DNA from 2 places in the Robbsia betulipollinis genome. Region 1 is predicted to be linked to the other one. Evidence: predicted binding sites of a transcription regulator. Region 1 holds the regulator's gene; the other holds the start of a gene.
What was found. Region 1 encodes HrcA, which represses chaperone genes, less so after heat shock. Its sites were predicted from a motif close to TTAGCACTCNNNNNNNNNGAGTGCTAA; they were not measured.
Positions count from the first base shown of each region.

Region 2: the regulator HrcA is predicted to act here: its motif matches at 5,150-5,176, upstream of groES (co-chaperone GroES).

Region 1 is NZ_JAPMXC010000006.1:164,266-172,102, reverse strand. It holds gene glnE (bifunctional [glutamate--ammonia ligase]-adenylyl-L-tyrosine phosphorylase/[glutamate--ammonia-ligase] adenylyltransferase) at 1-2,666, shown strand, start outside; gene recN (DNA repair protein RecN) at 2,663-4,390, opposite strand; gene OVY01_RS16805 (NAD kinase) at 4,413-5,336, opposite strand; gene hrcA (heat-inducible transcriptional repressor HrcA) at 5,478-6,500, shown strand; gene hemH (ferrochelatase) at 6,580-7,815, shown strand; gene OVY01_RS16790 (RNA-binding S4 domain-containing protein) at 7,812-7,837, shown strand, end outside.
Region 2 is NZ_JAPMXC010000001.1:2,257,856-2,265,692, reverse strand. It holds gene OVY01_RS09875 (cryptochrome/photolyase family protein) at 27-1,586, shown strand; gene OVY01_RS09870 (rubredoxin) at 1,587-1,757, opposite strand; gene thiD (bifunctional hydroxymethylpyrimidine kinase/phosphomethylpyrimidine kinase) at 1,888-2,766, shown strand; gene groL (chaperonin GroEL) at 2,943-4,592, opposite strand; gene groES (co-chaperone GroES) at 4,785-5,075, opposite strand; gene OVY01_RS09850 (D-alanine--D-alanine ligase family protein) at 5,268-6,368, opposite strand; gene OVY01_RS09845 (LysR family transcriptional regulator) at 6,608-7,612, opposite strand.

The sequences.
Region 1 (7,837 bases):
CGCTCGTGTCGATCGAGCGCGCCTTGAGCGCGAGTTTCGGCGTGCCGCAGACCGCGTCGGCGGGCGCGGCCGGCAGCCGGCTGCCGCTGACGCTGGGCGTCGTCGGCATGGGCAAGCTGGGCGGGCGCGAGCTGAACGTGTCCTCGGACATCGACCTGATCTTCGTCTACGAAGAAGAGGGCGAAACGGCCGGCGGAACGCGCGCGGCAATCTCGAATCACGACTTTTTCACGCGCGTCGCCCGCAAGCTGATCGGCGCGCTCGCCGAACGCACCGCCGAGGGCTACGTATTTCGCGTCGACATGCGGCTGCGGCCGAACGGCGACTCCGGGCCGCTGGTTGCCAGCCTCGCTATGCTGGAGGAATACTTCTACGTGCAGGGGCGTGAATGGGAACGCTACGCGTGGATCAAGGGGCGGCTGCTGCCGCCCGAGGGCGGCGAGGCCGGCGATGGCGATGGCGGCGACGCGCACCGCCGACTCGCGGCGCAGCTCGACGCGCTGGTCCGGCCGTTCGTCTATCGTCGGTATCTGGATTTCGGCGTGATCGATGCGATTCGTTCGCTGCACGAGCAGATCGGGCAGGAGGCGCGGCGGCGTGCATCGTTGCGTCCCGAACTCGCCGACGACGTCAAGCTCGGGCGCGGCGGCATCCGCGAGATCGAGTTTGGCGCCCAGGTCTTCCAGCTGGTGCGCGGTGGTCAGGATGCCGGGCTACGCGTGCGGCCGACCCTGCAGGTGCTGGCCCGGGCCGCCGAGCGCGGCCTGATCGGCGCGGCCAGCGTGCACGCGCTGGACACCGCCTACCGTTTCCTGCGTCAGCTGGAGCATCGTCTGCAGTACGCCGACGACGCGCAGACGCATGCGATGCCTGTCGACCCGCCGGCGCGCGCCCGGCTGGCCGCGTCCCTGGGTTTCGCCGACTACGCGGCGCTGCATGCGGCGCTGGATGCGCATCGCGCCGTCGTCGAGCGGGAATTCGAGGGTATCTTCGACAAGCCCGACAGGCAGGGCGACCCGGATGCCGCGCCGGCGGCGGACCGGGCAACGGCGGGTGCGCCGGCGGCGGCGGGCAGCGTGGCGGCGCGGCTGCGGCAGGCCGAACAGGCGATGCGCGAACTCTGGAGCGATGCGTTGTTCGATCCCGCGTCGTCGACCGCGCTCGAAACGGTGGCGGCGGGGCTCGGCTATCCGGGCGCGGTCGTCGCGCGCCTGCGCGCCACGCGCATGTCGCTGCGCTATGTGCAGATGCCGCTGCCCAGCCGCGCGCGTTTCGACGCGCTGGTAGAGCGGGCGCTCGCCGCGGCGCGCGCCGCCGGCCCGGATGGTCCGGACGCGCCGGTCGCCCGTCTCGACGCGCTGGCCCGCCTGCTGGATTTCCTGGAAAAGATCGGCGGGCGCAGCGCCTATGTGTCTCTGCTGACCGAGTATCCGGCGGCGTTGCAGCGGGTTTTCTCGGTGCTGGGCAATTCGCAGTGGGCCGCGCGCTATCTGATCACGCACCCGCAGTTGCTCGATGAACTGCTCGACGACGACGCCATCAATGCGCCGTTCGACTGGGCGGCCTTCACTGCGGGGCTGCGCGTGCGGCTGGCCGCCAGCGACGGCGTCGAACAGCAGATGGATCAGATCCGCCATGCGCAGCATGCCGAGGTGTTCCGCATCCTGCTGCGCGATCTCGCCGGCCACCTGCCGGTGGAAACGATCAGCGACCGGCTGTCCGAACTGGCCGACGCGGTGCTGGGCGTGACGCTGGAGACGGTCTGGCGGGCGCTGCCGAACCGCCCGGCGTGCGACGGCGATCAGCCCCGGTTCGCGATCATCGCGTACGGCAAGCTCGGCGGCAAGGAACTGGGCTACGCGTCCGATCTCGACCTGATCTTCCTTTACGACAATCCGCACGCAAGCGACGACGGCGCGGAAACCTATGCGAAGCTGGCGCGGCGTCTCGTCAGCTGGTTGACGACGGCCACCGGTGCCGGGCTGTTGTACGACATCGACCTGCGCTTGCGTCCGAACGGCTCGTCGGGCTTGCTGGTCACGCCGCTGGAAGCGTTCCGGCAATACCAGTTGGGTTCGGGCGTGCAGGCGAACACGGCGTGGGTCTGGGAACACCAGGCGATCACGCGCGCGCGCTTTTGCGCGGGCGACGCGCGCATCGGCGCGGCCTTCGAGACGATTCGCGCGGCGGTCATCGCCAGCGTGCGCGCGCCCGACGTGCTGGCCGCCGAGATCGTGGCGATGCGGGAGCGCAGCCGCGAAGGGCATCCGAACCGGAGCGCGCTGTTCGATATCAAGCATGATCGCGGCGGCATGGTCGATATCGAGTTCATCGTCCAGTATCTGGTACTCGCGCACGCCGCGCAGCATCCGGTGCTGGTGCGCAATACGGGCAACATCAGCCTGTTGAACGCCTGCGCGGCGCTGGAAATCGTCACCGCGGCCGAGGCGGAGGCGGTGGGCGGCGCCTATCGGCGCTACCGCGCCCTGCAGCACCGGTTGCGCCTGGACGGCGCGGCCGAGGCGCGCGTGCCCGCGGACGGCGTCGCGCGCGAGCGGCAGGCGGTGCTGGCGTTCTGGGACCGGACATTCGCGCTGCCGGCCGCGCGAGGCACGCCTGGCGCGGCCGGCACGCGCAGCGGCCCCGGGGCGCCGCCAGGCGACTAGGTCGTCAGCATTTCCCTGGCGTGCCGGCGCGAGGTCGGCGTGATGGCGATGCCGCCCAGCATCCGCGCGATTTCCTCGACGCGCGCCTGGGCGCTGATGCGCGAGACGGTGCTGACGGTGTCGGCCGTGCCCTCGGCGCCGTCGCTGCGCGGGGCTTTCGCCACGCGCAGGTGGCTGTCGCCGCGTGCGGCGACCTGCGGCAGATGCGTCACGCACAGCACCTGGCGGATCTGCCCCAGCTGGTGCAGCAAACGCCCGACCACCTCGGCGACCGCGCCGCCGATGCCGGTGTCGACTTCGTCGAAGATCAGGGTCGGCGTCGGGCTGGCGCTGCTGGCGATCACCGCCAGCGCCAGACTGATGCGCGCCAGCTCGCCACCCGAAGCGACCTTCGACAGCGGCCGCCGTGGCACGCCCGGGTGGCCGGCGACGCGGAACTCGATCTGTTCGAGGCCGTGCGCGCCGCCCGTGTCGAGCGGCAGCAGCGCCACTTCGAAGCTGCCGCCCGCCATCGACAGCTCCTGCATGCCGGCGGTCACGGCCGTCGACAGCGTCGCCGCCGCGCCCTGGCGGGCGGCCGACAGCGTGCGCGCCACCGTCCCGTAGGCCTCGGCTGCGCGGTGTTCGGCGGCGTTCAGCGCGTCGAGGTCGGCCTCGGCGTCGAGCGCCGTCAGACGCGCGCGGCGCTCGCCCAGCGCGTCCCCGAGGGATTCGGGCGCGATGCGGAACTTGCGCGAGGCCGTGTGCAGCGCGTCGAGCCGGCCCTCGACCTCGGCCAGGCGCTGCGGGTCGAGATCGAGCCGTTGCGCGTAGTGGCTCAGCGAATAGGCGGCTTCCTGCAACTGGATCTGGGCCGGTTCGAGCGCCGCGAGCGCGTCCTTCAGCCCTTCGTCGATTTCCGCCAGTGCCTGCAGCCGCTGGGTGATCGACGCGACGCGCCCCACCAGCGCGTCGTCGGACTCGGACAGCGCATCGCGCGCCATGCGCACCCCGTCGATCAGGCTGGCCGCGTGCGACAGCCGGCGGTGTTCGTTGCCGACCTCTTCCCACTCGCCGGGTTGCGGCGCCAGGCGGTCGAGTTCCGCGACCTGCCAGGCGAGTTGTTCCCGTTCGAGCTGAATTTCCCGTTCGCGCTGGTGTGCCGCCTCGGTCGCGGCGCGGGTCGCGCGCCAGGCCTGCCAGGCCTGGTGCACCTGCGCGGCCAGCGCGACGAGCCCGGCATGGGTGTCGAACAGGGTGCGCTGCGCGTCCGCGCGCATCAGCAACTGGTGCGCGTGCTGGCCGTGGATGTCGACCAGCATCTCGCCGAGTTCGCGGAGCTGCCCGAGCGTCGCCGGCGTGCCGTTGATGAAGGCGCGCGAACGGCCGCTGCCGGCGTCGATGACGCGGCGCAGCAGGATGGTCTGCGGCACGGCGTGCGGGGGAGCTTGTGCAGCAGACGAGGCAGCGTCTGCGCGCCCGCGCGCGGGCTGCTCGAGCGCCTGTTCGATCAGCCAGGCCGCGGCGCCGGCGGGCGCGTCGAATTCCGCGCTGATGTCGGCGCGGGCCGCGCCGGTGCGCACCACCGCGCCATCGCCGCGCGCACCGAGCGCGAGCGCGAGCGCGTCGATCAGGATCGACTTGCCTGCGCCGGTCTCGCCGGAAAAGACGGTGAAACCGGTGTCGAGTTCGAGATCGAGTACGTCGACAATGACGAAATCGCGGATCGAGAGATGACGTAGCATCGCGTGGCGGAGCCTAGAGGAGTCAGGAAGAGCGCGGTTCGTTGGCGGGATGTTCGTTCCAGTAGAGCTTCTTGCGCAAGGTTGCGTAATAGCTATAGCCGACCGGATGCAGGAAGGGCACGCGAAACGACGAGCGGCGGATCTCGATCGTGTCCTCCAGTTCCACCGACGTGAACGACTGCATGTCGAAATTGACGTTGACCTCGCGTCCGCCGATCACCTGGATGCTGATTTCCGAGCTGTCCGGCAGGACGATCGGCCGGTTCGACAGCGATTGCGGGGCGATCGGCACGATCACCATGCCGCCGAGTTGCGGGTGCAGGATCGGACCCTGCGAGGCGAGCGCGTAGGCGGTCGAGCCGGTGGGGGTGGCGACGATCAGGCCGTCCGAGCGCTGCGTGTACATGAAGCGTCCATCCACCACCAGCCGCAGGTCCGCCATGCCGGAGAAGCCGCTGCGGTTGACGACGACGTCGTTGAAGGCCAGCGCATCGTAGATCGTCTTGCCGGAACGCACGATCCGCGCCTCCAGCAGGCTGCGCTCCTCGCGCTCGAACTGGCCGTCGAGCAGTTCCGGCACCACCGTTTTCATGTCCTGGATCGGGATGTCGGTGATGAAGCCCAGCCGGCCGTGGTTCACGCCGATCAGCGGGGTGCTGTAGCGCGCGAGTTCGCGGCCGATGCCGAGCATCGTGCCGTCGCCGCCCAGCACGACCGCGACATCGGCCTGTTCGCCGATTTCCTGCGTGCTGGCCACGCGCGGCGGGTGCCGCAGGCCGCCGCCATTGCGCGCCAGATCGATTTCCGTCGCGGTGCCGGCCTCGAAGATCAGCGTGAAGCCGCGCCGCTCGATGCTCTCGGCCAGGCGCAACAGCGGCTCGCCGATGCCGGGGGTGTTTTGTCGGCCGATCAGCGCGACGGTCTTGAAGGGTTTGCCGTTATCCATGAGGCGATTACACCACAGCCGCGGAGCCAATAGTGTAAGGGCGCGGCCCGACACCGTGCAATCGCGGCGCAGGCGCGACGCCGCGCCGCTGCGGCGCAGGGATGCCGCATCGCGCACGCCGTATTACGATAGAATTCGAGCATGCTCGACCCACGCGCCCAGACTCTCCTGAAAACACTGATCGAACGGTATATCGCCGAGGGTCAGCCTGTCGGCTCGCGTACGCTGTCGAAGTTCTCGGGACTGGAGTTGAGCCCCGCGACGATCCGCAACGTGATGTCGGACCTGGAGGAGCAGGGCCTGGTGGTCAGCCCGCATACGTCAGCGGGGCGCGTGCCGACGCCGCGCGGCTATCGTCTGTTCGTCGATACGATGCTGACCGCGCAGCCACTGTCCGATGACGCCGCGGTCAAGTTCAAGGTCGCCCACCGCCTGCAGGCGGGGCAGCCGCAGAAGGTGGTGGCGGCCGCGGCCAGCGTGCTCTCCAGCCTGTCGGAATTCGCGGGCGTGGTGCTGACGCCGCGGCGCAGCCAGACCTTTCGGCAGATCGAGTTCATGCGCCTGTCCGACAAGCGCATCCTGCTGATCATCGTCACGCCCGAGGGCGACATCCAGAACCGGATCATGGCGACGCAGCGCGAATACACCGCGTCGCAGCTGATCGAGGCATCGAACTACATCAACGTGAACTACGCCGGCCTGTCGTTCGACGCGGTGCGGCGCCGGCTGCGCGCGGAAATCGACGCGGTGCGCACCGACATGACCACGCTGATGCAGGAGGCGGTGGAGGCGAGCAGCGAGGAAGCGTCGGACCCCGGCGACAATCTGTTGATCTCGGGTGAGCGCAATCTGCTGGAAATCACCGATCTCTCGTCCAGCATGGAACGCATGCGCCGGCTGTTCGATCTGTTCGACCAGAAAACCGGCCTGCTGCAACTGCTCGACGTGTCGAGTCACGCGCAGGGCGTGCAGATCTTCATCGGCGGCGAATCCCATCTGGTGCCCATGGAAGAGATGAGCGTGATCACCGCCCCGTACGAGGTCGACGGCAAGATCGTCGGCACGCTGGGCGTGATCGGGCCGACGCGCATGGCGTACCAGCGCGTGATCCCGATCGTCGACATCACCGCGAAACTATTGTCCCACGCGCTCAGCCAGCACTGAGTTCGGTATTGACCTCCCGGTGCCGCCCGCCCCGTACACGAGCCGGCCGTGCCGCGTGCCAGAAAAAGGAAGACGTTTGATGTTCGCCAATACCCGTGCCGGCACGACCCTCGCGGCCGACACTCCCGCCCCTGGTTCCACGCCCGTCTCGCCGCAGACGATTTCCGATGCGCAGCCCGGCGCGAGCGACTTCGCCGACGCGAATCGCGAGGCCAACGCCGGTTCGCCCGCGGCGGCGCGCGCGCTGGCTCCCGCGCCGTCCACGGCCCCGGACGGCGCGCCGCGTGTCGCGGTGCTGCTGATCAACCTGGGCACGCCCGACGCGCCGACGCCCAGGGCGGTCGGCCGCTATCTCGCCGAATTCCTGTCGGATCCGCGGGTGGTCGAGATTCCGGCGGTGGTCTGGCAGGTGATCCTGCGCGGCGCGATCCTGCCGCTGCGCTCCCGCTCGTCGGCGAAGAAATACGCGTCGGTCTGGATGCCGGAAGGCTCGCCGCTGCGGGTCTACACCGAGCGGCAGGTCACGGCGCTGCGGGCGCGTTTCGCCCGCGATGGTTGCGATGCGACGGTCGACTATGCGATGCGCTACGGCCAGCCGAACATCCCGGACACGCTCGACCGGCTGATCGCGGCGGGCGCCGAGCGCATTCTGCTGGTGCCGATGTACCCGCAATACTCGGCCTCGACGACCGCAACGGCCTTCGACGCCGCGTTCACGGCGCTCAAGCGCATGCGCAACCAGCCCGAGCTGCGAATGATCAAGGGGTATGCGGCGAACCCCGCCTACATCGCGGCGCTGGCCGAGCAGGTGGCCCGCCATTGGCGCGAGCATGGCGAGCCGGATTTCGCCGCCGGCGACAAGCTGGTGCTGAGTTTCCACGGCGTGCCGAAACGTACGATCAGGAAAGGCGACCCGTATTACGCGGAATGCCTGGAAACCGGCGCGCGCCTGACCCGGGCGCTGGGCCTGAACGACACCCAGTGCCTGATCACGTTTCAGTCGCGCTTCGGCAAGGAGGAGTGGCTGCAACCGTACACCGAGCCGACCCTGATCGAACTGGGCCGCACGGGCACGCGTCGCGTCGACATCTTCTGCCCGGGGTTCACCGCGGATTGTCTGGAAACCATCGAGGAGATCGGCATGGAAGTGCGGGACGCCTTCCTGGGCGCCGGCGGCCAGGACTATCGCCGGATTCCCTGCGTGAACGACGCCGATGGCTGGATCGCCGGTCTGTCGACCATCTGCCGCGACAACCTGGCCGGCTGGCCGGGCGTCGAGCGTGTCGAGCGCGTTGTGCAGCAGGACGCACCATGAGCAAGACCGCTCCGGCCGTGGG
Region 2 (7,837 bases), on a different contig from region 1:
AATCTTAGCAAATACACGGTGGTGGCATGCCCGAATTCAGTAACGCCTTGATGTGGTTCCGGCGCGATCTCCGCACCCGCGACCACACTGCACTTTACCACGCACTGCGCGCGGCCAGACAGGTGCACTGCCTGTTCGTTTTCGACCCGGCGCTCCTCGCCCCGCTGCCCGCGGACGACCGGCGCGTCGCCTTCATCCATGCGTCGCTCGCGGCGCTGGGCGAGGCGCTGCATGCCGCCGGAGGTCAGCTCTGGATCGCACGGGGCGACCCCGCCGCCGCGGTACCCGCCGCCGTCCGGGCACTGGGCGCGGACGCCCTTTTCTTCAACCACGACTACGAACCGGCCGCACGCCGGCGCGACGCGACGATCACCGCGGCCCTGACAGCAGAAGGCTGTGCCGTGCGCAGCTTCAAGGACCAGGCGATCCTCGAACGCGACGAGGTGCTGACAGGCAGCCGTCGCCCCTACAGCGTGTTTACGCCCTACAAGCGCTCCTGGCTGCAAACCGCCGCAAGCGCCCGGGCGTTCGACCCCTGGCCGTCGGAACGGCATCTCGACCGCCTCGCGCCGCGCGCCGGCGTGGTGCCGGACGCCGCGTCGACGGACGCCGCGTGCGACTTCCTGGCCCCCCGCCTGCCGACGCTCGCCGAACTCGGTTTCGCCGCCGCCCGCGCGCCCACCGCGGGCGGCGAGGAGGCGGCGCTACGGATGCTGGAGGATTTCGAGCCGCGCATCGACGATTACCACCGCACCCGTGACTTCCCTGGCCTCGCCGCCACCAGCGGGCTGTCGGTGCATCTGCGGCACGGCACCCTCTCGGTCCGCGCGCTGGCCCGCACCGCCTATGCCGCCGCGCAATCCGCGCGCGCACGCGCCGGTGCCGAGACCTGGCTATCCGAACTCGCCTGGCGGGATTTCTTCTTCCAGGTGCTGCACCATCACCCGCGGCTGGTCGAGAAGGACGAACACCGCGCCTTTCGCCCGGAGTACGACGCGATCCAGTGGGAGACGGGAGATGCCGCGGACGACGACTTCGCGGCATGGTGCGAGGCACGCACCGGCTATCCGCTGGTCGACGCGGCGATGCGGCAGATCAATCAGACGGGATTCATGCACAACCGCCTGCGGATGGTGGTCGCGACCTTCCTCTGCAAGGATCTGGGCGTGGACTGGCGACGCGGCGAGGCCTATTTCGCCCGTCAGCTGAACGACTTCGACCTGTCGGCGAACAACGGCAACTGGCAATGGGCGGCGTCCAGCGGCTGCGATGCGCAACCCTGGTTCCGCATCTTCAACCCGCTGACGCAATCCGCCAAATTCGATGCCGACGGCACCTTCATCCGCCGTTACGTGCCTGAACTGGCCGCACTGGACAATACGGCGATCCACGCCCCCTGGCTCGCCAAAGCCGGCGTCCTCGCTCGCGCGGGAATCGAACTCGGCCGCGACTATCCTCACCCGCTGGTCGATCACGCGCTGGCGCGGGAACGGACGCTGGAACGCTATGCGGTCGTCAAATCCGCCCGTGCGCGCGACGCGGTGCCCGACGCGACAGCGGACGAGAGCGGAGACGGAGACGACTGATCAGATCTGCACCATCTCGAAATCTTCCTTGCGGGCGCCGCATTCCGGGCAGGTCCAATTGATCGGTACGTCTTCCCAACGCGTTCCCGGAGCGATGCCTTCCTCGGGCAGGCCGGCTTCTTCGTCGTACATCCAGCCGCAAATGAGGCACATCCAGTTCTGATATTCCATTCTCTCGATGCGTCGCATGACGATCCGTTACAATATGAACTGTGATGGTACCGTTTCGGCGCGCCGCTGAGAAGCCGCCCACGTCAAACATTCGTCGCAAAAAAAGATAAACGGACCTCTATTTTCCTTCATGACCAGCGACGCTCCTCCGATTGTGCTGACTTTCGGGATTTCCGACCCGACGGGTGCTTCCGGCATCCAGGCCGATTTGCTGACTTTGGCCAGCATGGGTTGCCATGGCGTCACCGTATTGACGGGTTATGCCGCGCGCGATTCGCTGGACAGCGGCGAACTGATCTCGGTCGATCCGGAGCGCGTCGCCAGCCAGGCGCGGATGCTGCTCGAGGATATGCCGGTCGCGGCGTTCAAGATCGGCGCCACGACACGCGCGGAGATCGTCAGCGCGATCGCCGAGGTGGTCGCCGACTACGATGACGTGCCGTTGATCGTGTGCCCGGACTTCACGCTGGACGACGAGCACGTGCTCGCAGGCGATGACCTGCGCGAGGCGATCGCCGAGTTGCTCGCGCCGCAGACGTCGGTGATGGTGGCGGACCGCAGCATGGTGCTGCAGTTGATGCAGTCGGACAGCGAGGGCGACGCCCCCACCCTCGAGCAGGCGGTCGCACAGCTGGTCGAAGACGGGTGCGAGTACCTGCTGCTGAGCGAGCATACCGCCGGGCGGTATATCAACACCCTGTTCGGCGAGGAAGGCGAGATCCGCCAGGATGTGTTCCTGCGGGATCCGCAGCCGATGCTGGGCATCGGCGACACGCTGGCGTCGGCGATCGCGGCGCTGCTGGCCACCGGCATGACGCCGCCCGATGCGGTGCGCGAGGCGCAGAACTATCTCTACCAGGCGGTGCGCGCCGCGTTTCGGCCCGGCATGGGGGCCTACATACCGCAACGTATGTTCTGGGCGCACCGTCATGCCGGGGCCGATGCACCGCCGATGGCCGGCATCATCGCCGACCCGGGCGGCACGGCCCTGCCTTCGGTCCGTCACTAGCCACGGCCCGTCACGCGCGGCGCCAGGCTGTCGGGCGGTCCGCTTCCGGTCCTTGCGCCGCACACGACGAAAAAACGCCACCGTGGACTGCCCGGTGGCGTTTTTTTGTCGTGCGCCCTCCCCATTCGGGGAGGCAGGCCCGGGACCCCGCCGACAGGCGGCGCCCCGGAAGGACATTACATGTCCATGCCCATGCCGCCCATGCCGCCCATGCCGCCCGGCATGCCGCCGCCGGCAGGTGCTTCTTCCTTCGGCAGTTCGACGACCGCGCAATCCGTCGTCAGCAGCAGGCCGGCGACCGATGCAGCGTTCTGCAGCGCGGTGCGCGTGACCTTCGTCGGGTCGACGACGCCGGCTTCCACCAGATCGCCGTACTCGCCGGTCGATGCGTTGTAGCCGTAGTTGCCCGTGCCCTTCTTCACTTCCGCGACGACGACGCTGGCTTCTTCGCCACCGTTCGACACGATCTGACGCAGCGGCTCTTCCATCGCGCGCAGCACGATCTTGATGCCGGCGTCCTGATCGGCGTTCAAGCCCTTCAGGCCCTTGATCGCTTCACGAGCGCGGATCAGCGCCACGCCGCCGCCAGGAACGATGCCTTCTTCGACGGCTGCGCGCGTGGCGTGCAGTGCGTCTTCGACACGTGCCTTCTTTTCCTTCATTTCGACTTCGGTCGCCGCGCCCACCTTGATCAGCGCCACACCGCCAGCCAGCTTGGCGACGCGTTCCTGCAGCTTCTCACGGTCGTAATCCGACGAGGCTTCCTCGATCTGCGCACGGATCTGCGAGACGCGAGCTTCGATGTTCTTCGCTTCGCCGGCACCGTCGATGATCGTCGAATTTTCCTTGCCCACTTCGATGCGCTTCGCCTGGCCCAGTTCCGCCAGCGTAGCCTTCTCGAGCGTCAGACCGGTTTCCTCGGCGATGACCTGACCACCGGTCAGGATCGCGATGTCTTCCAGCATCGCCTTGCGACGGTCGCCGAAGCCCGGCGCCTTGACGGCGACGGTCTTCAGGATGCCGCGGATGCTGTTGACGACCAGGGTCGCCAGCGCTTCGCCTTCGATGTCTTCTGCGATGATCAGCAGCGGACGGCTCGACTTCGCGACCTGTTCGAGGATCGGCAGCAGATCGCGGATGTTCGAGATCTTCTTGTCGTGCAGCAGGACGTACGGGTTGTCCAGAATCGCAAACTGCTTTTCCGGGTTCGTGACGAAGTACGGCGACAGGAAGCCACGGTCGAACTGCATGCCTTCGACCACTTCCAGCTCGTCCTCGAGCGACTTGCCGTCTTCGACGGTGATCACGCCTTCCTTGCCGACCTTGTCCATCGCTTCAGCGATGCGATCGCCGATCGACGTGTCGCTGTTCGCCGAGATCGAGCCGACCTGCGCGATTTCCTTGGTCGTCGTGCACGGCTTGCTCAGCTTCTTGAGCTCTTCGACCGCCGCGATGACCGCCTTGTCGATACCGCGCTTCAGATCCATCGGGTTCAGGCCCGCGACCACGAACTTCTGGCCTTCGCGCACGATCGCCTGTGCCAGCACGGTCGCCGTCGTCGTGCCGTCGCCGGCGTTGTCGCTGGTGCGCGACGCGACTTCCTTGACCATCTGCGCGCCCAGATTCTGGAAGCGGTCCTTCAGTTCGATTTCCTTGGCGACCGACACACCGTCCTTGGTGATCGTCGGGCCGCCGAAGCTGCGCTCGAGCACGACGTTGCGGCCCTTCGGGCCCAGGGTGACCTTGACCGCATTGGCCAGGATGTTGACGCCCTCGACCATCTTTGCGCGGGGGCTATCGCCAAACGAGACTTCTTTCGCTGCCATGTCTTTGAAACTCCAAGAATGCTTTGAACATATGAGAATGCGGAGGCGGCGGACCCGGAAGCGGGCCGCCACCCGAACCGACGACGGGTGACGGGCGACCCGGCCTGACGGCCGGGCCTGCGCGGTCTTGTCGCGGGTTCAGCGCGGGCTGTCGCAGGCTTGTTGCGAACTTATCGCGAACGTGTCGCGAACTTATCGGTTGACGATCGCCATGATGTCTTCTTCGCGCATGACCATCAGCTCGTCGCCGTCGACCTTCACGGTCTGACCAGCGTACTTGCCGAACAGCACACGATCACCCACCTTCACGTCGAGCGCATTTTGCACGCCCTTGTCGTCCCGCTTGCCGGGACCCACTGCCAGGACTTCGCCCTGATCCGGCTTTTCGGCGGCCGAATCCGGCAACACGATACCCGAGGCGGTCTTGGTTTCTTGGTCGAGACGCTTGACGATGACGCGATCATGCAAGGGACGCAGGTTCATACACACTCCTTTCAATCGGTACAGGAACCACGGTGAGGCCCCCGGCGCCAGGCGCCGGGTGGCGAGATGTTTTGTTAGCACTCTCGTCTAACGAGTGCTAATTATAGGGACGGGATGAGGCAAATTCAAGGCGTACCCACCAAATGACCCAAACAAATTTTCGCCTTGGGGGAACACGACCCCTCACGGCGCTCAGGCATTCGCGCAGACCCACTCGGCGATGCGCGCGATACGCTGACGGCGAAACGCGCGCGAGGCGGCATGGTTCTCGAATTCCTGACGAATGAGGTCCAGCAGCCCCATGCCATGCGCCTCCAGCATCATCGGAAACACGCTGGAGCGGCTCAGACCCGGGCGTGTCCCCGCTTCCAGGAAGCGCAGACGCCCGTCGCGGCCCGCCAGGAAATCGAGCCGGCAGTAGGTTTCGTCGCGAAACGTCCGGGCAATGCGCTCCGCGGCGCGGCAGGCCTGCATGGCGAGCGGGTCATCGGCGGGCAGGCGGCGGATGCGGCCGCCGCCCGGCACCGGCTCGCCCTGTCGGACGCCCGCGGCGCGCACGGGCGGTTTCAACTCGAAAACCGGCAGCAGTTGACGCTGCCCGGCCGCGCAGACCATGCCGACCACGATCTCGACGCCGTCGATGCGTTCCTGGATCAGGAAGTGATCGTCGAACGGGGCGATCTCGTTGGCGTAGCGCTCGATTTCCTCGTCGATCAGCAGATCGAGCGGGAGAATCTTGAACGAACCGCCCGCGGCGTTCGGTTTGAGCAGCACCGGGCGCTTGCCGAAGCGTTGCACCGTCTCACGCACCGCGCCTCCCGGCTGACTGCTGGACACCAGCACGGTCTCGAGCGGCGCCAGCAGGTCGCCGGCGAGCTTCTCGACGACGCAGGCCTGCGCGAACTTGTCGAAGGCCAGCGCCGCGCTCAGCGTCGACCCCGCGTTATCGGGAAAATCGAAGAAGCGCGCGAGCCCCTGGAACGTGCCGTCCTCGCCGTCCTGCCCCTGCAACAGCGAAAAGACGAAGTCGCCGTCTTCGCACAGGGTGTCGACGAACGCCGCCGCCGATATCTCCCTGCCGCGCGCGAGCAGCTGCGGCGCCGGCGGCAGCCCATCGTGATCTCGTGGCCCGGACGCCCGCAGTTTGCCGTTCGGCGCGATGCCGATCACGTTCGCGACCGAGATGTCGTCGGGGCGCGCCTCGAGCAGGCACTCCCGGACATGCTCGTACATGCGGCAGGAAGTGCGGTTCTCGACGGATCGCCCGCCGAATAAAAGGGTGATTGCTGGCATGGTGACTCCTGGTGGTCCATCGTCCGCCCGCGCATCGCGTGCCTGGATCGACCGTCGCCGCCCGCGGCGACCGGTCAATGATTCGTCATCCTTATCATTCGGGAAGACCGGGTGCATTCTACGACGCGACCGCGAGTGATGGTTCTACGAAAAATCGTAGCGCCCGGACCGGGCCGCGTCCACCCGGCCGGTTGGCCAGGCGTGCAAGGCGTGCGAGGCGTGCGAGGCGTACGTGGCGGCTAGCCGGACGCCAGGCCCTGCGCGTCGAGCCCGCTGGCGTCGAGCCCGATCTCGCGCAGCACGTCGAGCACCAGGGTCGCAGCCGGCGACGGCAACTGCGAGAAGCGCGTGATGATGCCGAAATTGTCCAGTTCGCAGCACAGCACCAGCGGCAGGATCTGCATCACGCCATAGCCTTCGTACTGGCGTGCGATTTCGGTGGGCAACACCGCCAGCATGTCGCTTTGCTCCAGCAGCGAGGCGATCACCGGCAGGCTGCCGGTATTGACGACGTTCAACGGCGGCGCCAGACCCAGCGAGGCGAACAGCATGTCGATGCGATGCCGCAGCACGCTGCCGGAGGGATGCAGGATCCACGGCTCGCCGCACAGCGCGGCGAGCGAGAGGTCGTCTCTCGCGAGCAGGGGATGGCCGGGACGCACCACCAGGCAGAGCGGTTCGCGTCCCAGCGGCTCGTACTTGAGCCCATGGTTGAGTCCGTAGTTGCGCCCGTGACGCACCGGCGCCTGCCCTTCCAGCACCCGCCCGATCATGATGTCCAGTTCGCCCTGCGCCAGCAGGGGAAGCAGCAGATTCGAGGTCTCGACCTGGATCGAGACCCGCAGCCTAGGGTAATCCCGCTTGATGCGCGCCACCGCGCGCGCGACAATCGACGCGCCCGCCACCGCGATCGTACCGATGCGCACTTCGCCGGCCAGACCGGCACGCAGCGACGAAATCTCGTCGTAGGCGTGCGACAGGTCGGACAGGACCATCCGCGCATGCCGGATCATGACTTCCCCGTAGACCGTCGGCCGCATGCCTTGCGGCGTGCGGTCGAACAGGCTCACGCCCAGCATGTCCTCCAGATCCTTCAACAGCTTCGAGGCGGCCGGCTGCGCCATGCCGATCACCTCGGCGGCGCGGCGCACATTGCCTTCTTCGTCCATCGTCGCCAGCAGCAGCAACTGCCGCGTCTTCAGCCGCGCGCGGATGAACCAGTTCGATTGGGCATCGCGATTCATCGTTGCCGCCTCCTTTCCGGCCATCCGGAGAGCGGCCTTCTGTCATGGGTATTCGGCGCGCGTCGCGCCGATCGAAGATACCGCCGCAGCGATTCCGCATCGTATAACGAAATAGTTATAGAGATCCAAAAATTTGATATTGGAAAGTTATCGGACTCCAGCATAAGATGGCTGCAGCCTTGTCAATAAACCAACTAATAACGGAGACAGACAATGCGTAATCCC